3 regions of the Tissierella carlieri genome follow, and region 3 is predicted to be linked to each of the others. Evidence: riboswitches for the same ligand, from Rfam matches in the RefSeq annotation. Region 3 holds a riboswitch; each other region holds the start of a gene.

Region 1 (7,425 bases), on a different contig from region 3:
ATATTCTTTACTGTTGTAGTCATTAAAGCGCTAAGTCCTATGAGCTTAACATCATTTTTAATTGCTTCTTCTATTATCTTTTCCTTGGGTACATCCTTTCCTAAATCTATAATTTCGTAGTTATAATTCTCTAATAGGACCTTCACTATGTTTTTACCTATATCATGGATATCCCCTTTTACAGTGGCTAGTATTATCTTACCTCTAGAGATTGAAGTTTCTGATTCCTCTTTTAGATGTTCCTTTATGATTTCAAAGGAGTTCTTTACAGTTTCAGCTGATCGTATTAACTGAGGAAGAAATATCTCCCCCTTTTCATATTTGTCCCCCATCAAATCCAGTGCAGGCACTATATATTCATTGACTATATCTAGGGGTTCCCTATATAATAGTAGATTTCCAGTTACACCTTTAGCTTCTTCTCTAATTCCCTTCAATATTATATTAAACAAATCTTCTTCACTGGTTTTATAAATCTCTTTGAAATCACTCCTATTCTTTATGTTTTCGTAGGAGTTAATATATTCTTTAGCTCCTTTGTCATCATTCCATAATACTCTAGATGATATTATTGTATCCATCATTTGCTTATTCATTGGATTTATTATCGGTAAATCCAAACCTGCATATATACTTGATGCCAAGAATGTTCTATTTAGTAATTCTCTATTTGGCAGTCCAAACGACACATTAGATACCCCAAGTACAGTCTTTACTTTTAATTTCTCCTTTACTAATTCAATAGCCTTTAATGTTTCCTTTACACCTTCTTGCTGTGCTGCAGCAGTTAATGTTAGACAGTCTATATAGATATCTTCTTTATCTATCTTATACTCCTCTGCTCTTTTCACAATTTTTTCTGCAATCTTAAACCTCTCTAAAGCCGTCGATGGTATTCCTCTTTCATCTAATGTAAGACCTACCACAGAAGCACCATATTTCTTTACTATAGGCAGAATATTATCTAGACTTTCATCTTCTCCGTTTACTGAATTAACTATAGCTTTACCATTATAAACCCTTAGTCCCCTTTCAATAACTCTAGGATTAGTAGAATCAATTTGGAGAGGAACATCTAGAATAGATTGTATTTCTTTAATAACTCTAACCATAGTTTCTTCTTCATTTATCTCTGGCAACCCTACATTTACATCTAAGATATCTGCTCCTGCTTCAACTTGAGCTATGGCTTCTCTTAATATATAATCTATATCTCCTTTAATTAAGGCTTCTTTGAAAAGTTTTTTTCCTGTAGGGTTTATCCTTTCACCGATTACCTTTACTCCATCAATAACTACTGCATTTGTAGGAGTACATATACCATTTATAGGATAATATTCTCTGTCTTGTGCTACTATATTATTTAAAGAACTAACCAAAGTCTCTATATGTTTATCCGTCGTTCCACAACATCCACCTATAACCTTTACACCCTTTTCTCCAAATCTCCTTACATATAGAGCAAATTCTTCTGGAGAGATATTATAAACTGTATTTCCATCAACTATAGATGGCAGTCCTGCATTTGCTTGAACCATAACTGGTACCTTAGAAATCTTTAATATTTCATCTACTATAGGTTCTATTTCTTTAGGACCTAACGAGCAATTAACTCCCAATGCATCTACTCCTAATCCTTGCAGTACCATGACCATAGATATAATATTGCAACCTGTAAAAGTTCTTTTATCTTTTTCAAAACTCATAGTACAAAATACTGGTAAATCTGAATTTTCCTTAGCTGCTAATATAGCTGCCTTTGCTTCATATAAATCTGTCATAGTTTCTATCAGTATTAGATCTACTCCGTTTTTTACCCCCTGAATCACTTGATCTTTAAAGATATTATAAGCATCTTCAAATCCCAATGTTCCCATAGGCTCTAATAACTCTCCAATAGGTCCTATATCTAAAGCTATATATACATCTTTTCCGTCAATAGCTTCTTTTGCATTTTTAACTGCCCTATGAATTATTTCTTCAACAGTATAACCACTATTTTTAAGTTTAAGTTCATTGGCACCAAATGTATTAGTAGTTATAATCTTTGAGCCTGCTTCTATATATTTCTTATGGATTTCAACTATTATTTCAGGTGATTCAATATTTAATTTTTCTGGTAATTCACCTATCTTTAGTCCTCTGCTTTGAAGCATAGTACCCATAGCTCCATCAAATATTATAATTCCTTCATTTAAAAAATCTCTAAGTCCCACATCTAGCATCTCCCTTACTAAAATTACATGTAGCATATTTATTACAGTTTAAACAGGTAATTTCTTCTGCCTTACTATCTATGTCTATGATTCCTGCTATTGCTGTAACTGATTTTCTAGGTATTAATATACTTTCAGATGAAGCCATAAGTCCCATGAATTTTTTTGCTCCCAATACTTCCAAAAAATCACTTTGGATATTCAATGGAAAGTCTCCATAGCCAGGACTATATCTAGAAGTTAATTTTTTATTATCTTGGGCTATAATATCACTTATATCTTTACATAATCTATTACATATTTCTTCAATAGCAGCAGTAGCACAAGCATCCAATATCAATGCCTTTGTCATATTAGTTTTTTCATAGTACCTTATTTTAGTATCCACATCATGACCTAAAGTTGCAGCCATTAGTACACAAGACTCTGATTTGTTTAAATGTTTCTTAATATCATTTCCTATTAGTTTTAGACTGCTATTATCTAACAATAGCTTACCCTTCCTCTTTGAAATACAAAAAAATCTATAAATATATTTCTCTTTCTTTAAATAATTTATTTCATCTATAGATTCTTCGATTATCATATTAGTAACACTGTCTATTTCTTGATTCTTATATCCTAAATATCTTAAAATTTCAGTCTTATTTCTTTCAATTCTATCCATGAATTATCACAACCTCTTTATATCTTTATATTAAATGAAATTTACAGACTTTCAGTTCTCTTTAATGATGCTGTAACTACTCATTGATTATTAAATCACCTTTTTTCTATTTATGGAGCTTACTATAAATTCAATATTATTAGTTATACTTTTAGCTATATAAGGATTATTCATAGTATATAAATGAATTCCCTTAATCCCAGATGATGCTAAATCTACTATTTGTTCCAGTGCGAAGGCTATTCCAGCATCCCTTAAAGCAAGCTTATCATATTCATATTTATTCATAATTCTAAGGAACTTATTTGGAAGTGAAGCTCCGCAAAGGGAGATTACTCTTTCTATTTGCTTTTTATTTATTACTGGCATAATTCCTGCCTGTATTGGAGCTTTAATTCCTTTTTGTTCTGCCTTATCTAAGAGATTATAGAAATAGGAGTTATCAAAGAAAAGTTGAGAAATAAAATAATCTGCACCAGCCTCTTCCTTTAATTTAAGTATTCTAATATCTTTATCAATATCTTTTTTGCTTTCTATATGTCCCTCAGGATAGCAAGCGGCAGCTACTCCAAAATCTCCACTTTGTTTTATATATTGTATAAGTTCTTGAGAGTTATTGAACTCTCCTACTCCTATGCTTCCAATATCACCTCTTAGGGCTAATATGTTATTTATACCTTTCTCTTTTAGTTCTTCTAGTACACAATCCATATACTCTTTACTAGAACCTATACAAGTTAAATGTGCTAAAGATTCAATATTATATCTATCCTTCATTAAATGTGATAACTGACAGGTTCTGTTGTTGTTAACACTACCCCCTGCTCCATATGTAACACTTATATAATCAGGATTTAAAACACTTAATTCTTCTATGGTATCATATACTGTCTCTATTGGATAATCAGGCTTAGGGGGGAATATCTCAAAGGAAAAAACTAAGTTTTTCTTATCAAATAATTGTTTTATATTCATATTTGCCTCCTTTAATATCTCATTATAATATTTCAATTTTATATAGATAATTATTAGGCAAATTGCTAAAACTCTTGAAGTTCTAGCAATTTGTCTATAATATGTGCTGCTTTAAGATCTTACTGCTCTCTCAAGTGCTTGCTCAATGTCTTCTATTAAATCCTCTACATCTTCTATTCCTATTGATAATCTTATTAAGTCTGGAGCAACACCTGCTTTTATTTGGTCTTCCTCATTTAGCTGTGAATGTGTAGTACTAGCCGGATGAATGACAAGAGATTTTGCATCAGCCACATTTGCAAGGTGTGAAAATATCTCTAGTGATTCTATAAATCTCTTTCCTTCTTCAACTCCACCCTTTATTCCAAACGTAAATATAGACCCTGCTCCTTTAGGAAAATACTTCTTAGCAAGATAGTTGTATTTATTTCCTTCTAAGCTAGGATAATTTACCCAAGAAACTAAAGGATGTTTGTATAGAAACTCAGCTATTCTTTTTGCATTAGCCACATGCCTTTCAACTCTCAATGATAAAGTTTCAAGTCCTTGTAAGAATAAGAACGAATTGAATGGACTTAGGGCTGCACCAGTATCTCTTAAAAGCTGTACCCTAGCTTTTACAATATAAGCCGCTTCTCCAATATCTCTTGCATATACTAAACCATGATAGCTTGGATCAGGTGTATTGAATCCTAGAAACTTAGGGTTATTTAGCCAATTAAATTTTCCAGAATCAACTATTACTCCTCCTATTGAGGTCCCATGACCTCCAATGAATTTTGTTGCAGAGTGAACTACAATATCTGCTCCAAATTCTATAGGCCTTATGAGATACGGTGTACCAAATGTATTATCTATAATTAAAGGTATATTGTTTTCATGTGCAATCTTAGCCACAGCCTCAATATCAATAAGATTTATTCCAGGATTTCCTATACTTTCTATATAAACTGCCTTAGTATTCTCATTTATAGCCTTTCTAAAGTTTTCTGGATCATCTGGATCAACAAAAACTGTATTTATACCTAACTTTGGTAAAGTTGTAGAAAACAAAGTATGAGTGCCTCCATATAATGTACTTGCTGATATTATCTCATCTCTAACACCAGCAATATTCAAAATTGCATAAGTAATGGCAGCTGAACCAGAACCAACGGCTAATGCTCCAACTCCCCCTTCTAATGCTGCTATTCTCTTTTCAAAGGCATCAGTTGTTGGGTTCATTATTCTTGTATAAATATATCCTTCTTCTTTTAATGCAAATAGATTTGCTCCATGTTCAACACTGTCAAAAACATAGGATGTAGTTTGGTATATAGGCACTGCCCTAGATCCAGTAGTTTTATCAACTTCCTGTCCTGCATGTACTTGTAATGTATCAAATTTTAATTTTCTTTCACTCATTATAATCTCTCCTTTATTCAATAAAATTTATTTGCTACTAGATAATAAAAAACCTCCTTTCCTAATTTTTTAATATTAGATGAAAGGAGATTACACTCATAACAGTATGCAAACACCTTCTCATCTTTCTCTAAGTTCGATTGAACTTAGGGTAGGATTTGGCACCTTTTCAGATTAATCTGAAGGTTGCCGAAGTTTCACAGGGCCTTTCCCTCCACCTCTCTTGATAAGAATATTAAATTATTGAATTTTTAAAATTATACTTATCCATAATTTTTTCGCAGTTTCGCAACTCAAATCTATTTACTCGCTATGCTCGTATAGATTTGGTGCTCATTGCCTTTTTGTCCAACGAGCATATATATGCGAGTTGCAGACAAAACGGACAGCGAAGTGAACGCTAGTGAACGTAGAAATGAGCGAAGCAAATGGTGCGTTTGACCTACTAAAGCTCACAACCCTTATCTACCCCGTAGGGCATAATTCAGTGGTGTCCGCTAGGACCTATCGTTCGCTAAGTTAGGTCATTTCCCGCAGTTTCGCAACTCAAATCTATTTACTCGCTACGCTCGTATAGATTTGGTGCTCATTGCGTTTGACCTACTAAAGCTCACTATCGTTCGCTAAGTTAGGTCATAAAAAAACCTCTTTAGCTAAAAAGAGGTAAAATAATCGAAATCTTATCTCTCAGCTAATGCTGTAGGATTTAGCACCATGTAATTAATACTGGTTGCTGGGTTTCATAGGGCCTTTCCCTCCACCTCTCTTGATAAGTCTAATTTTAAATTAAGCTAATTATATTAGATAATGAAATAGATGTCAATAGTTGTTTTATATATTTAATTTTATTTTTAATAATTGAATTCCATTAATTGTCTTTGTTTTGTAAAGACTTCTTCTTTTCTTTATGATAAAATATTACATTATGAGACAAGCTATTTAAAAAAGAGAGGAAGTGTGCAAGTGAATCTCAAAAGAGTAATTTTTTTATCATTATCAATTATTATGTTGTTAAATATAATACCCGTTCAAACCTTTGCCGATAACCCGATTATATATGACATAGTCATAAAAGGTGGAACTGTTTATAATCCATCTACGGATCACGAACTTAAGGATTATAATATTGGAATAATTGGTTCTAAGGTAGAAAAAATAACCAAGGAAGAATTGAAAGGAGAAAAAGTAATTGATGCAGATGGTCTTGTTATTTCTCCTGGATTTGTAGACCTTATATCATATGATCCAAACTCTGTGGGTATAGAGTTAAAGGTATTGGATGGTGTAACTAGCAATCTAGCTATGCATGGTGGTACCGAGGATGCTGTCTCTTGGTATAGAGCTTGGGAAAAAAATGGAGTATTGGCTAACTTTGGGGCTTCATCTTTTGTTACAAGACATAGATGGCCTATTGTAGGATATGGCGTAGATACTGAAGTAACTAAGGAAGAGGATATACAAAAATTAGTAGATGTTGTAAGAAAAAATGTTGAAGCCGGTGCATTAGGCATTTCTTTTAGCTTTGAATATGTACCTGGAGTAAAAAATGAAGTTATTCCACTATTAAATTTAGCTAAGGAATATAATCTACCTACCTTCTATCATTTAAGACATTCAGATGAAGAAAAAGGCTTAGATGGCATTCAAGAAGTAATAGATTATGGAAAAGAAACTGGCGCTATAATCCATATTATGCATATCAACAGTACAGGCGGTACTTTTGTTATGGACAAGGCTTTGGATATGGTAAAAAAGGCTAAGGAGGAAGGCTTGGATATTACAACTTGTTTTTATCCATATGACTATTGGGCAACCTATATAGATTCAGCTCGTTTCCGTCCAGGCTGGCAAGATAGGTTCAAAATCACTTATGAAGATTTACAGATAGGCGGTACAGATATTAGAATTACAAAAGATACATTCGATAGGTATCGTCAGCAACATCTATTAGTTGCCGCCCATGGTTCCATGCCTGAATCAGAACTTATAATGCTCTTAAAAGACCCTGACACTATGATAGGAAGTGATACTATCATAGAGCCAAGCTATAATAATCATCCTAGAGGCGCTGGAACTTATAGCCGTGTATTTGGTAAATATGTTAGAGAAGAAAAAGTATTATCTATAATGGATGCAATAAAGAAAGTATCTTACCTCCCTGCT
Region 2 (7,425 bases), on a different contig from region 3:
ATAAATATAATCCAATGTACAGCCATGATAAGCAGTTTATAATAGATACAAAAGATATAGAGATCCAAGGAAAATACAAATCAAGTAAATAATTTCTATAATACAAATTTATTAATAGAGGCAAGTTTACCTTGCCTCTATTTCTTTAAAATGCTGGAACTACAGCACCATCATAATTTTCTTCTATATATTTTTTTACCTTTTCAGACTGTAATGCTTTCAATAATTTAACGAATTTATCTTGTGTTTCTTCTCCAGTTCTTACGGCTATAAGATTAGCATAAGGTGATTCTCCGCCTTCAATCAAAAGACCATCTTTTACAGGATTAAGTCCTCCCTCAAGGGCATAGTTACCGTTAATTATAGCGCCATCGACATCATCTAAAGTTGTTGGAAGGAAAGCAGCTTCAAGAGCCTTAAATTTAATGTTTTTAGGATTATCTACTATATCAGTTTTTTCGTTAGCTGCATATCCAACATCATCTTTTAGTTTGATTAATCCATTAGCTTCGAGTAAAAGTAAAGCTCTACCACCATTTACTGTATCATTTGGTATAGCTATTACAGCACCATCTGGTATTTCATCTATAGATTTATATTTAGAAGAGTATAATGCCATTGGCTCTACATGAATTTTTCCTAAAGAGACTAAGTCTAAGTTTTGTTTTGCTTTAAAATCATTGAAATAAGGTTCATGCTGAAAGAAATTAGCATCTATATCTCCATCATTAAGAGATAGGTTTGGCGTTACATAGTCTGCTGCGAATTCAATTATTTCAATTTCAATTCCTTCTTTTTTCAGATCATCTACAACTAAACTAACTAATTTAGCATGTGGGTCTGGAGATACACCTATTTTAATTTTGTTCGTTTCGGAAGGCTTAGAGCTACAGCCTGCTAAAACTGATAATGATAATACGACAATTAATACAAGTGATAATAATTTTTTCAATTTAATTCCCCCATTTATTTTATTTATTTTTATTTATTTTTAAAGAAATATAGTTACCTAAAAGTTGTACTCCTTGAACTAAAATTATAATGACTACAAGGGCTACAAACATTACATCTTTTTGCCATTTATATAGTCCAAAACGAATAGCTAGATCACCTAATCCACCACCTCCTATAGCACCTGCCATGGCCGAATATCCAATTAGATTTATTATAGTTAAGGTTACTCCGGACACTATAGAAGGAAGTGACTCTGGAATAAGAACTTTTCCAACAATTTGTTGAACTGTAGCCCCCATAGCGAGACTAGATTCAATTACACCCCTGTCGATTTCCTTTAAACTCCCTTCCATAACTCTAGCTACGAAAGGAGCTGCAGCTAGGGACAAAGGTACTATAGTTGCTGTTGTACCTATTTTTGTACCAACTATAAGCTTTGAGATAGGAAATGCTAAAATCATTAGAATAATGAAAGGTATAGATCTCATTACATTTATAATACTCCCTAAAATCTTGTTAAACGTAGGCTTTTCCCAGATATTATCTTTTTCAGTAATTACCAATAGAATTCCTAGTGGAAATCCTAGCAATAATGAAAATACTGTTGAGAAAAATACCATATATAGAGTTTCTAATAAAGAAGGTATAACTAACTCAGCCATTATATCACCTCCACGTGAACATCTTCATTCTCTAAAAATGAAAGAGCTTTATTTATTTCTTCATCTTCTCCAATTAATTCTAATATTAGATGGCCTACACTAGTGGATTGCAATTTGTTGATATTTCCTGATAATATATTCACATCAATATTAAAACTTCTTATTACTTTAGATACAATTGGTCTTTTAGCACTATCTCCTAAAAAACTTAATCTAATAAGATTTCCCTTAAAATCATTTGGATTTATAATTTCTTCTTCTATATTTCCTTGTAAAGAGCTGATGAAGGCTTGGGCAATCTTTGTCTTAGGTTCTCTAAAGAGATTTTCTACGGTATTTTCTTCTACAACTTGTCCATCTTCCATAATAGCAATTCTATCGCATATTTCCTTTACTACTTCCATCTGATGGGTTATCATCACTATGGTTATATTTAACTCATCTCTTATTTTTTTTAGTAATTCTAATATAGACTTTGTAGTCTTCGGGTCCAATGCAGAGGTTCCCTCATCACTAAGAAGTATTTTAGGATTATTAGCAATGGCTCTTGCGATAGCCACTCTTTGTTTTTGGCCTCCGCTTAGTTGACTAGGATAGCTGTTTTTTTTATCTTTTAAATCTACATATTCTAAAAGCTCATTAACTCTATTATGAATTTTTTCAGAATCCATTTTTTCTAACTGTAAAGGAAAGGCTATATTTTCATAAACAGTTTTTTGAGATAATAGATTAAAATGTTGAAATATCATACCTATTTCTTTTCGCTCTTTTCTTAAACTTTCCTTGTCAAGTGCTGTTAGATCTATTCCATCAATAAATATTTTTCCTTTCGTTGGTTCCTCAAGTCTATTTAAACATCTAATTAAAGTGGATTTTCCAGCGCCACTTAATCCAATAATCCCAAAAATCTCTCCTTTCTTTATATTCAGGTTTACATTGTTTACTGCTGTTAATTTCTCTTTGTCACTAAAAAATATTTTAGATAAATTATTGATTTTAATCATTTAATATATTCACCCCTTAAATTGCTAAAACAAAAACCTCTTTATTTAAAGAGGTCTAAATAAAAAAACCTCTTCAGAAGAAAGAGGTCTACATTCCTCTCTCATCTTTCGGTACAAATACCGTTGGATTTAGCACCTTGTAATAATACAGGTTGCCGGGCTTCATAGGGCCATTCCCTCCGCCACTCTCGATAAGAGTTATATTCAGTTGATTTTAAAATTCATTTTAATACTATTTCTTAATTTTGTCAACTATAAATTTAAAAAAATTTTACTTTTACCTTTTTTTATAATTCATCGTACCATTCTAAATCATCAAAACTAGTAAAAAAGGATTGTGGATATAAAAATATATCATTGGAAAAGCCTACATAAGCATCTGGTCTTCTAGAATCCAAATTTTCATAGCTTGTAAAATCTGTGTTTTGAAGATTTTCACTTTGGTAATATATGTCGAATTCAGGATTGTTTTTTATACTAGGGATTCTTTCCATTTTTACACCTCCTGAATTTAGTTTTTCCTATTTATTTAATTATATTTAAGAATCTTTTGGAAGAATAAAAAAATTATTTTAACAAACAATAAAGGAGAACAAAAAAATTGAAAGGAGTGTATTTATGGCACTTAAAAATACTGTAAATTTAAATAGTGTAACTCAACAAGAACTTAACTGTGTAAAAGAAATTGCTGGTGGTCACTTAACTATGAGTAGTAAGTTTGGAACTTATGCAAATCAAGTTCAAGATCCACAATTAAAACAAATGCTTCAGCAAGCAAGTACAGACGCAAAAACTACTGCCACTAACCTAATTAATTCATTATAAGAGGAGGGAAAATAAATGATGCAAGAAAGAGATATTGTAAATGATATTTTAGCAGGAGCTAAAGCTAGTATAAATACTTATACAACAGCTATAATGGAATGTTCAAATCAACAATTAAGATCAACTCTACAGACATTAAGAAATGAAGCAGAACAAATGCAATATCAATTATACCAAATAGCCGAGCAAAAAGGATATTATAAGCCAGCTCCGCCAGCTAATAAAAATGACGTAAATCAAATAAAGAACACATTAACATCAGCTGCTAATAGTACAAATACAACTACAACAAATACAAATCAGCAAATGCAATAGTAAGTATTGAGAACTCCAAATTAAGGAGTTCTCAATTTTTAAATAAAAATTTTTAATTACAACTGGGATAAAACTTATAGACATTTTATTTTTAATATGCTATTATATTATAGATATAAATACCTTTAATCTAATCCAGAGAGGTTAGGAAGGAGAGCGTAGATAAATATTTATGGTATACTTGTGCCTTCCTATTTGGAAGGTTTTTTCGAACGCTAATCCTTTAAAAGGCTACTAAGTTAAAGGAGGAATTAAAATGTTAAAAGGAAGGCATCTAATTGATCCACAGGATTTTACTGTGGAAGAGCTAGAAGAGATATTTCAATTAGCAGAAGAAATTATTGAGAAACCAGAAGACTTTACCCATATTTGTGATGGAAAGGTTTTGGGGACATTATTTTTCGAACCTAGTACTAGAACTAGGTTAAGTTTTGAAGCTGCAATGCTTAGGCTAGGAGGAAAAATAGTAGGTTTTTCAGAGCCAGGTTCAAGTTCTGTAACTAAAGGAGAGAATTTACCTGATACCATAAGAACAGTTGCAGCGTACACAGATATTATTGCTATACGTCACCCAAAGGAAGGGGCACCAAAATACGGTTCACAGTTTTGTGATATTCCTCTAATAAATGCAGGTGATGGTGGTCACCAGCACCCAACTCAAACACTTACAGACCTTTTGACTATTAGAGTTGCAAAAGGTAACTTTTCTAATTTAACCATAGGACTATGTGGAGATCTTAAATTTGGTCGTACAGTTCATTCTTTAATAAAAGCAATGTCAAGATATGATAATATTAGATTTATATTAATATCCCCTAATGAATTACAAACTCCTGAATATATTAAGACTGAGATTCTAGATAAAAAAGCTCTAGATTATTTAGAAGTAGAAAGACTTGAAGAAGTTATAGATCAGTTGGATATACTATATATGACTAGAGTACAAAAAGAGCGTTTTTTCAATGAGGCTGATTATATAAGACTAAAAGATAGTTATATATTAGATAATGTTAAGTTAAAATCAGCTAAATCAGATTTAACAATTCTTCATCCACTTCCAAGAGTAAATGAAATAAGCATGGAAGTAGATAATGACCCTAGAGCTTGGTATTTTAAACAAGCAAAATACGGAATGTTTGTTAGAATGGCTTTAATCGTTAAATTATTGGGGGTGAAATAATGTTAAATATTAATAGTATTACAAAAGGCATTGTTATAGATCATATTAAACCAGGATATGGATTTTTTATATTTAAACATTTAAAACTAGATGAGGCTGATTTTACTGTGGCTCTTATAATGAATGCTGCTAGTAAGAAGCATGGATGTAAGGATATGATTAAAATTGAAAATGTTATAGATATAGATTTAGCAATGTTAGGATTTATTGACCCAAATATTACAGTAAACATTATTGAAAATGAAAGAATTACAGAAAAAATCAATTTATCATTGCCAGATAGAGTAGAAGGAATTATTGAATGTAAGAACCCTAGATGTATAACCTCCAATGAAAGAGGAATAGTCCATAGATTTGTTTTAATCGATGAAGATAAGGGAAGATACAAATGTGAATATTGTGATCAGATATATTCTTGGGAGGGATAGAGTGGATATTCTTATAAAAGGAGCAAGAATAGTAGATGAGTCCAAGGATTTTCTTGGGGATTTATATATTAAAAATGGAATAATAGAAGATTTCGGTGTAAATTTAGATTATAATTGTACAGAAATAGATGGAGAAGGCTTAGTTCTTATGCCTTCATTCATCGATTTACATGTTCATTTTAGGGAACCAGGATTTACTCATAAAGAAGACTTATTTACTGGGGGACTGGCAGCATTAAAAGGTGGATATACATTAGTCAACCTAATGGGAAATACTAATCCGATTTGCTCTTCAATGGAAACAGTAGAATATGTGCTGAATAAAGCAAAGGAACTGGATTTAGTGAATATCCATCAAACTGTTTCTATCACAAAGGATTTTGATGGACATACTCTTAAACATTTGGATAGATTAGATAATAGAGTAAAATTTATTTCTGATGATGGCAAAGGAATAAAATCAAATATCGTTATGTATAAGGCTATGACTAAGGCTAAGGAAAAAGGACTAACTATCATGACCCATGCAGAAGATGATGATTTGACTCCAATTGACTATAGAATATCGGAAAATATTATTACAATAAGAGATATTTATTTATCAAGGGTAACTGGGGCAAGGTTACATTTATGCCATGTAAGTACAAGAGAGGCTATTGAGGAAGTAAGAAAAGCAAAATCAGAAGGAGTTAATGTTACATGTGAAGTAACACCACATCATATAGCTCTTTGGGATAATGATTTTAAGGTTAATCCTCCTATAAGAGCAAAGGAAGATGTAGAATCACTTATTCAAGGGATAATAGATGGCACTGTAGATACCATAGCTACAGATCATGCACCCCATACTGAAGAAGATAAAGAAAAAGGAGCTCCGGGACTATCTGGAATAGAAACAGCTTTTCCTGTTTCTTATACGACTTTAGTTAAGTCTAGTAAAATAGATTTAATGAAATTGTCTCAAATAATGTCAGGAAATGCAGGAAGAATAATAGGGGTCAGAAAAGGTAAAATAGAAAAAGGCTATGATGGAGATATAGTTTTATTAGATTTAAATAAAGAAATTATAATAGATGGAGAAAAATTTATATCTAAGGGAAAGAATACTCCATTTAACGGAATGAAGTTTTGTGGACAGGTAATTATGACATTAAAAAATGGAGAGTTTAAATATATAAATAAGGATTAAAAATTTGGGGTGAGAATGTGATAATTGATAGATTATATGATGAGGTAGAGAAAAAAGGAAATGTTTGTGTTGGATTAGATACTAGTCTAGACTATATTCCTGAAAAAATAAAGAAGAAGTACAAAGATATAGACGAGGTTATTTTTCAATTCAATAAGAAAATAATTGATTGTACAGAGGATATAACTGCAATTTATAAGCTGCAAATTGCATATTATGAAGCTTATGGAATTCGTGGCCTATTTGGCTATATGAAAACCTTAGAATATCTAAGGGGCATCAATGCACTATCCATAGGAGATGTAAAGCGTGGAGACATTGCTTCTACAGCAGATATGTACGCTAAAGCACATTTTGAGGGCGATTTTGAAACTGATTTTATTACCCTTAATCCATATATGGGCTTTGACAGCATTACACCATATTTTAAATATCTAGACAAAGGCAATAAGGGGATATTTGTACTTCTTAGAACTTCTAATCCGGGTGCAAAGGATATAGAGTATCTAGATGTAGGAGGCAAGAATCTCTATTATCATGTAGGTGACAAGCTAGAGGAAATGGGAAAAAAATATATTGGTAAATCTGGATATAGCTTAATTGGAGCTGTAGTCGGTGGTACTCATACAGATGAAGCAATTGAAATTAGAGAAAGATATAAAGACATGTACTTTCTAATACCTGGATATGGAGCCCAAGGAGCTGGAGGTAAGGATGTAAGTCTCTATCTCAATGAAGGAAATGGGGGAGTTGTAAACTCATCAAGAGGTATAATTACAGCTTATAAGAACTATGAAGATGGAATTAAAAACTTCGAAAAATATACTAGAGAAGCAGTGCTTTCCATGAGGGAGGATATTGGCTATGG
Region 3 (7,425 bases):
AAAAAATGTCTTTACAATAGATTGTAAGGATATAGTATTAAGAGAATTTAGATTAGAGGATTTGGATGAGTTATATGATCTTACATTACAGCCTGAAATAACAGATTATTTACCTGATTGAAAATCAACAAAGGAACAGCGTAAGGAATGGTTAATAGATTTTCATATAAAAAGTAATAAAGAATTTTTAGAAACTGTTCCTAATATTCAGAACCAGTTACTATTTTTAGGTATCATATTAAAGGAAACGAATGAGTTTATTGGGTGGTGTTGTACAGGTTTAAAAGATGAATTGCCACCACCCAATAGAGAGATAGCCTATGCTATTTCAAAGAATTATAGATCTAAGGGATATACAACTCAGGCGGCACAAGGATTAATAAGGTGTTTATTTGAAAATACTAATATTGAGGTGCTAAACGCAATAGCGCTAACACATAATATACCTTCAAATAGAGTAATTCAAAAATGTGGATTTAGCTATATAAGTAGTATTGAGATTGAAAATGAAGAATTCCACTATTATAAACTTAGTAAAAGTGAATGGAGAAATAAGAATAAAGAATATTAATCAGATTAGCTTTTCTTAAATAATAAACTTTAAAGAAAAATAGAAGAATATTTATTGAAAAGAGATGATCTTACAGTCTTATTTATTACTCATAAAGTGAACGAAGATTTTACTAAATATTATGATGATATAATAAGATTTGAAGAAGGTAGATTAGTAGCTTTAAACATTAGCTAGAGAATGCTCCAGTCTTTATAGGCTGGAGCATTTCTTTAATATTCGAATAATTTTATATAACGAGTTACAACTATTATAACAGTTATGATACAATGAAATTATAAATAGGAAGGTAATTAGTGAGCCGAAAGGATGGTCCAATTGAAAAAGCGGATACATAAATTGATTGACAGAATTGATAGCCTGGAGAGAGTAAGAAAACTATATATTTTTTTACTTATCTTTTCCATAGCTTCTTTACTGGTTATTTTGAATTATTCTTACATATCTACATTTAAGGATGTAAAAGTATTATATGCCCAATATACTAAAGATCGCATTATAGATATAAAGAAGGATTTTCTTAGGGATTCAGTCAATAATATGATAAATAATATTGAGCAAACACAAGTTGAGATAATGGAAGTAAATAGAAATCGTATAAATAGAGCTACTAAAGTTATAGAAGAATATTATAGATCAGAAAAAGAAGATTTTTTAGAGAAAGTCATTGACTACTTTGATACAGGAACTATCAAAGAGGCTTTCGATATATTTATATTAGATAGATCTACAGATAAAATTTTATACCAGAATAATATAGGCCATATGGAGGATACAAGAGATGTCTATGATTATATTGATGATTTAAAGAAAAAGGCTATAACGTATAATGAAGATGATTATGGAAAATATTATATTTTTTATGGAGTTACTAAAGATTACATAAAACATGCAACTACAGAATCTATAAAGAAACGAATACATAGTGATAGCTTTGAAAATGATGCTTATATTTGGATTAATGAGATTGTGAATTATGATGGTGGAGACAATTATGCCATTCGCCTCATCCATCCAAACTTAAAAGACACAGAAGGTACGTATTTATCTACAAAGACTCAAGATATTGAAGGTAATTATCCTTACCTAACAGAACTCAACGGAATTAAAGAAAATGGGGAAATATATTTTACCTATTTTTTTAAAAAGAAAACACGTGACGAAGTTGCTGAAAAATTAACTTATGCAAAGTTATATAAAGAATATAATTGGATTATTGCAATGGGTGTTTATTTTGATGACATTCAACCTTATATAGATGAAATTTCTGAGGATGGTGATAAAGCTATTTCTAAAATGACTGCATTAGTAGGAGTTTTATCACTTGGATTGATCCTTATAGGAATTTTAATAGTATTAATTTTAGAACATTGGTATTATCAAAATTCTAATAAAGAATTAAGAGAAAAATTAAATATAGATGAACTCACTAAGGCTTTTAATAGGAGAGCTGCCACAAAAAAGCTGCAAGAAACATTTTATTTATTTAAAAGATATAATAATGTTTTTGCCGTTGTTATCTTTGATATAGATGATTTCAAAAAAATAAACGATAGTTACGGACATGATGTAGGGGATAGAGTTTTAAGAAATCTTGTAGAAATCATAAATAAATCTACAAGAAAAACAGATTTTCTTTGTAGATGGGGAGGAGAAGAATTCCTTCTTATTTGTGAAGGGCTGAAAGAAGAACATTTAGATTCATTTACAGATAAGATTTTAAGAGATATAGAAAATTTTGAGTATGAGGACCAAGGCGAAAAATACCATATAACTATCTCAATAGGTGCTTCTTATTTTAATAAAGATGATGAAGATTTTTCATCTGTAGTTAAAAGAGCAGATATGGCCTTATATAAATCTAAGAAAGAAGGAAAGAATAGAGCCACACTTGATATATGATAATATGATTAAAGAAGGATGTGACTAAATGGAATTACAAGGAAGATATAATATTGCCAAGATATTTACTGATAATCTTGAAGACGGAGCAAAGGAGCAAATACTTGATTTGTTAAATCAAGATTTCATCCAGGATTCAAAGGTTCGAATAATGCCAGATGTTCATCAAGGTATGGGTTGTGTAATTGGATTTACAGCTGATATGGGGGATAAGGTGATACCCAATATTGTTGGAGTTGATATAGGATGTGGAATGCTTACTGTAGAACTTAGAGATATAGACATAGACTTACCAAGGTTAGATGATATAATAAACAAAAAGATTCCTTCTGGAAAATCTACACATAATGAAAGAAAGTTTAAATTTGATAAATTAAAGGATTTGTATTGCCTTAGAGATTTGAAGGATACTAAAAGAATTGAAAGAAGTATAGGAACTCTCGGGGGTGGCAATCACTTTATTGAAATCGGAGTAGATAGCAACAACAATAAATATTTAGTAATCCATTCAGGCAGCAGAAACCTAGGTAAGCAAGTGGCAGAGATATATCAAAGACTAGCAATAGATTTATGTAGCGGCAAGGGTGATTATTTTATTAAAAGAGAAGAAATAATTGCTCGCTATAAAGCAGAAGGCAGAAGAAAAGAAATAAAGAAGGTTCTTGAAGAGTTAGAAAAGGACTATGCAGAACTTCAGCCTAAATATCCCAAGGCTTTGTGCTATTTAACTGGGGAGCATAGAGAAAAGTATTTAAATGATATGAGGATATGTCAAGAATATGCAAGTTTAAATCGTGAAGTAATGTCAGATATTATTCTTAAAAACTTACTTGGAAAAGAGCTAAGTGAATTTAACTATTTTGAGACTATTCATAACTATATTAATTTCAAGGATAATATCATTAGGAAGGGTGCCATAGCAGCCTATAAAGGTGAAAAAGTTCTAATTCCTATAAATATGAGAGATGGTTCCATAATCGCCATTGGAAAGGGTAATCCTGAATGGAATTATTCAGCTCCTCATGGAGCAGGAAGGCTTATGAGCAGAAATGTTGCAAAGGAGGCTGTCACTTTAGATGAGTTTAAAAAGAGTATGGAAGGAATTTATTCTACATCCATAAGTGAACATACTTTAGATGAATCACCATTTGCATATAAAGCGATTGAAGAAATATTAAATAATATTACTGAAACTGCTGAGGTCATTGACATAATAAAGCCAATTTATAATTTCAAAGCATAAGAATTAATAAAAGATATTTTTTCATTGACATATTTAATCCTCTGTGTTAATATCATTTTAACAATTTAATAGTATTGCTTATCAAGAGTTAGGGTAGAGAATTAGCTCTATGACCCTACGCCAACCTGCCATTTGGCAAGGTGGTTCTGCTAATGGCGATAAGAGAGATTTCATAGAAAATCGACCTTCTTAGCATTAGCTAAGAAGGTTTTTTAATTACAACTTAATATTTTCTTATCTAGAGAGGTGGAGGGACTGGCCCGATGAAACCCAGCAACAATTTTAAGCTATATAGTTTAAAAAATGTGCTAATTCCTGCGGTGAAAACTGAGAGATAAGAGGCGGAATCTATATCTTTTTGCATTATAAATCCCTTCTTATCTTAGAAAGGGATTTTTTAATTATAAAAAGGAGGATTAGAAAATGAAAAAAACTAGAATTAGTGATTTCCATGTTAACAACTGTCAGGGGAGAGTTTAGAACTTACATGCATGAGGAGGGATATTTAGTTCTGAGAATATTGGAGATATAATAAAAGCTTTTGAAATAGGATTAGGAGGGTAAGACATGGGATTAGTAATTGATATAAATATTTCAGCCATAGATTTACTTAGAAAGGAAAATATAGATATTAATTCTAAAAGTAAATCTGAAGATTTGCCAAAAGTATTAGTATTAAATTTAATGCCAAATAAATTAGATACGGAGTTTCAACTGTTAAAATTACTAGGAAACAGCTTTATAGATATACAGGTAGATTTTTTATATACAGAAACATATAGGTCTAAGAATACAAATCTAAGTTATCTAGAGAAAGTTTATAAAACATTAGGTGAAATAAAAAATATAAATTATGATGGAATGATAATAACTGGCACCCCTTTGGAATTTGTAGATTTTAATGAGATATCCTACTGGAAAGAGTTGAAAGCTATAATAGATTATTCTAATGAGTATATTAAGTCTACTATCTATCTATGTTGGGCAGCAGTAGCAGGATTATATCACAATTATAAGATACCTAGGCATACAACAGATAAAAAGGTAGCAGGGATATTCAGCCATGAGATTGTAAATATAAACTCCCCACTATTTGAGAGATGTGGAGAAAAGATACTTTCTCCGCATTCTAGGTATTTTGAGATTAAAGAAGAAGATATAAAAGATATAGAAGAATTAGAAGTTTTATCAAAATCAAATGATGCTGGGATATACATAGTAGCTGGAAGAAAAGGGAAACAGATATATATTACAGGCCATCCAGAGTATGATAGGTATACTTTATACAATGAATATAGAAGAGATAGAGATAAAGGATTATCACCAGATTTACCTAAGAATTATTTTCCTAATGATGATTTTACTCTAATACCTGAAAATACATGGAGCGGCTATTCGCAAATTTTAGTAGATAACTGGATAAGATATTATTTAATACAAAAGGAGGGGGAAAATTAATGTTGAATATTGGCTTATTAGGATTGGGAACAGTGGGAATAGGTATTGTACAGATACTAGAAGAAAGAAAGAAGTATCTAGAGAAGCTAATAAAACAAGAAATTAGCATATCTAAGATTTTGGTAAAGGATATAGATAAGAAGAGAGATATTGAAATAGATAAAGAGAAACTAACCACCGATATTTACGAAATAATTGAAGATGATAATATTGATATAATTATTGAAGTTTTGGGAGGTTTAGATAACCCATATTATTATATAAAAGAAGCATTAAATAAAGGGAAGGATGTAATAACAGCTAATAAAGCTGTGGTTGCAAAACATCTGGAAGAGTTAACAAATTTAGCGAAAGCAAAGAATAAATCTTTTTTATACGAAGCTAGTGTAGGTGGTGGCATCCCTATTATAAAACCATTAAAAGAGCAGGTAAATATAAACCAAATACAAGAAATAAGAGGCATATTAAATGGAACATCTAATTATATACTGACAAAGATGATATCAGAAAACTTGGATTTCCAGGAAGCATTAGAAACAAGTCAAAGGTTAGGGTATGCAGAGGCAAATCCTACTGATGATATTGAAGGTTATGATACTAGAAGAAAACTTAGGATTTTATCTACTATTGCATTTAAAGACAAGATAGGTGAAGAAGATATTTCATGTTATGGAATTAATAGTATAAACTTTAGTGATATAAAGAATATAAAATCAATGAGTTGTACAGTTAAGTTATTAGGTACAGCAATTGTAAATGATAATAAGTATTATGCTTCTGTGGAGCCAGTTATAATGAGCCAAAATTCTTATTTTAGTAAAGTTGATGATGCAAATAATTTGGTTTCTTTTATAGGAGATAATGTAGGAGAATTAAGATTCTTTGGAGAAGGTGCTGGAAGATTTCCTACAGCTAATGCAGTATTAAGTGATTTAATAGATATTACGTCCAATACCTATCAAAGAAATTGTTCTTTAGAAAATAGTGAGTTAAATAACATTAATCAATTATATCGAGGCAAATATTATATGAGAATTAATGTGAAGGAGGATACCAAGGTTAAAATAGAAAAATATATAATTGATAATGAAATTATAGAAGATATGATTGAAAAGAAGGATAGCATTGCATTTACCACTAAATTGATATCAAAAAAGAAATTAGAAAAATTAATTGATATATTTATGATAGATTCTAAGAATTATTTTGTGGCAAGGCTAGAAGTGTAAAAAAGGACGTGATTTCATGATTGTTCAGAAATATGGTGGTAGTTCAGTAGAAACCACTGAAAAGATTATTCAAGTTTCTAAAAAGATAATTGAAAGAAAGAAATCTACTAAGGACATTATAGTTGTAGTTTCAGCTATGGGAAAGAGTACAAATAGACTTATTGAGTTGGCTAAAGAAATAACTTTGAATCCATTGGATAGAGAGTTGGATGTTTTATTGTCAACAGGAGAGCAACAATCAATAGCTTTACTTTCCATTGCATTAAATAATTTAGGATGCAAAGCTGTTTCATTAACAGGAGTTCAAGGTAGAATAAATACTGTAGGAAACTATACTAGGGCAAGTATAGCAGGCATTGAGGACGATTTAATAAAAAAATATTTAGAAGAAGGAAATGTAGTAGTTATAGCAGGCTTTCAAGGAATTAATGAAAATGGAGATATCACAACATTAGGAAGAGGGGGCTCAGACACCACTGCTGTAGCATTAGCAGCTAAATTCAATTGTCCTTGTGAAATATATACAGATGTAGATGGCATATATTCTATTGATCCCAGAGTATATGAAAATGCCCTTAGAATACCAAAGATAGATTATGATATTGTCTTGGAGATGGCTAGATTAGGTGCTAAGGTAATTGACAAAAGAGCATTAGCATTGGGCAAAAAGTTTGAAGTGCCTATATATATTGGAAATAGTTTCAAAGATGAAATTGGAACAATGATAGGGAGTGATAAGATGGAGGAATTAAAAGTTCTATCACTAGTAGTGGACGATAGCCAAATAGAAGTAAAAATAAAGAATATTCCTAATAAAATAGATAAATTATCAAATGTATTTAAGATATTAGGTAGATATAATTTGGATATTGGAATGACAGAAAATAATTCAATAAATGAAGATTTAAATATTACTTTTACTTGCTCTAAAGAATACATGAGATTATTTTCCACCATAAGAAAGGAGATAGTAACTAATGTAGACAGATTTATAGAGGTGGAAGTTAATGATACTACGAGGA

What was found. A riboswitch is a leader RNA that binds a small molecule or an ion and turns the genes downstream of it on or off. The one in region 3 is predicted to bind S-adenosylmethionine.
Region 1: it holds a riboswitch for S-adenosylmethionine, as region 3 does, so the genes downstream of both, KQI38_RS06605 (homocysteine synthase) here and KQI38_RS01340 (homoserine O-succinyltransferase) in region 3, are expected to answer to the same signal.
Region 2: it holds a riboswitch for S-adenosylmethionine, as region 3 does, so the genes downstream of both, KQI38_RS17730 (methionine ABC transporter ATP-binding protein) here and KQI38_RS01340 (homoserine O-succinyltransferase) in region 3, are expected to answer to the same signal.

The regions. Positions count from the first base shown of each region.
Region 1 is NZ_JAHLOH010000023.1:140,398-147,822, forward strand. It holds gene KQI38_RS06590 (homocysteine S-methyltransferase family protein) at 1-2,252, opposite strand, end outside; gene KQI38_RS06595 (methionine synthase) at 2,206-2,883, opposite strand; gene metF (methylenetetrahydrofolate reductase [NAD(P)H]) at 2,974-3,858, opposite strand; gene KQI38_RS06605 (homocysteine synthase) at 3,970-5,262, opposite strand; SAM riboswitch class I at 5,380-5,495, opposite strand; SAM riboswitch class I at 5,940-6,038, opposite strand; gene KQI38_RS06610 (amidohydrolase family protein) at 6,226-7,425, shown strand, end outside.
Region 2 is NZ_JAHLOH010000049.1:8,220-15,644, forward strand. It holds gene KQI38_RS17715 (M1 family metallopeptidase) at 1-92, shown strand, start outside; gene KQI38_RS17720 (MetQ/NlpA family ABC transporter substrate-binding protein) at 146-952, opposite strand; gene KQI38_RS17725 (methionine ABC transporter permease) at 972-1,616, opposite strand; gene KQI38_RS17730 (methionine ABC transporter ATP-binding protein) at 1,616-2,620, opposite strand; SAM riboswitch class I at 2,719-2,818, opposite strand; gene KQI38_RS17735 (hypothetical protein) at 2,908-3,114, opposite strand; gene KQI38_RS17740 (hypothetical protein) at 3,239-3,445, shown strand; gene KQI38_RS17745 (spore coat protein) at 3,461-3,760, shown strand; gene pyrB (aspartate carbamoyltransferase) at 4,017-4,940, shown strand; gene KQI38_RS17755 (aspartate carbamoyltransferase regulatory subunit) at 4,940-5,368, shown strand; gene KQI38_RS17760 (dihydroorotase) at 5,370-6,557, shown strand; gene pyrF (orotidine-5'-phosphate decarboxylase) at 6,575-7,425, shown strand, end outside; gene KQI38_RS17770 (dihydroorotate dehydrogenase electron transfer subunit) at 7,422-7,425, shown strand, end outside.
Region 3 is NZ_JAHLOH010000012.1:1,143-8,567, reverse strand. It holds gene KQI38_RS01360 (GNAT family N-acetyltransferase) at 1-121, shown strand, start outside; partial or broken gene KQI38_RS01355 (GNAT family N-acetyltransferase) at 146-571, shown strand; gene KQI38_RS22205 (hypothetical protein) at 626-748, shown strand; gene KQI38_RS01350 (sensor domain-containing diguanylate cyclase) at 890-2,473, shown strand; gene KQI38_RS01345 (RtcB family protein) at 2,502-3,716, shown strand; SAM riboswitch class I at 3,792-3,881, shown strand; SAM riboswitch class I at 3,948-4,057, shown strand; gene KQI38_RS01340 (homoserine O-succinyltransferase) at 4,284-5,174, shown strand; gene KQI38_RS01335 (homoserine dehydrogenase) at 5,174-6,403, shown strand; gene KQI38_RS01330 (aspartate kinase) at 6,420-7,425, shown strand, end outside.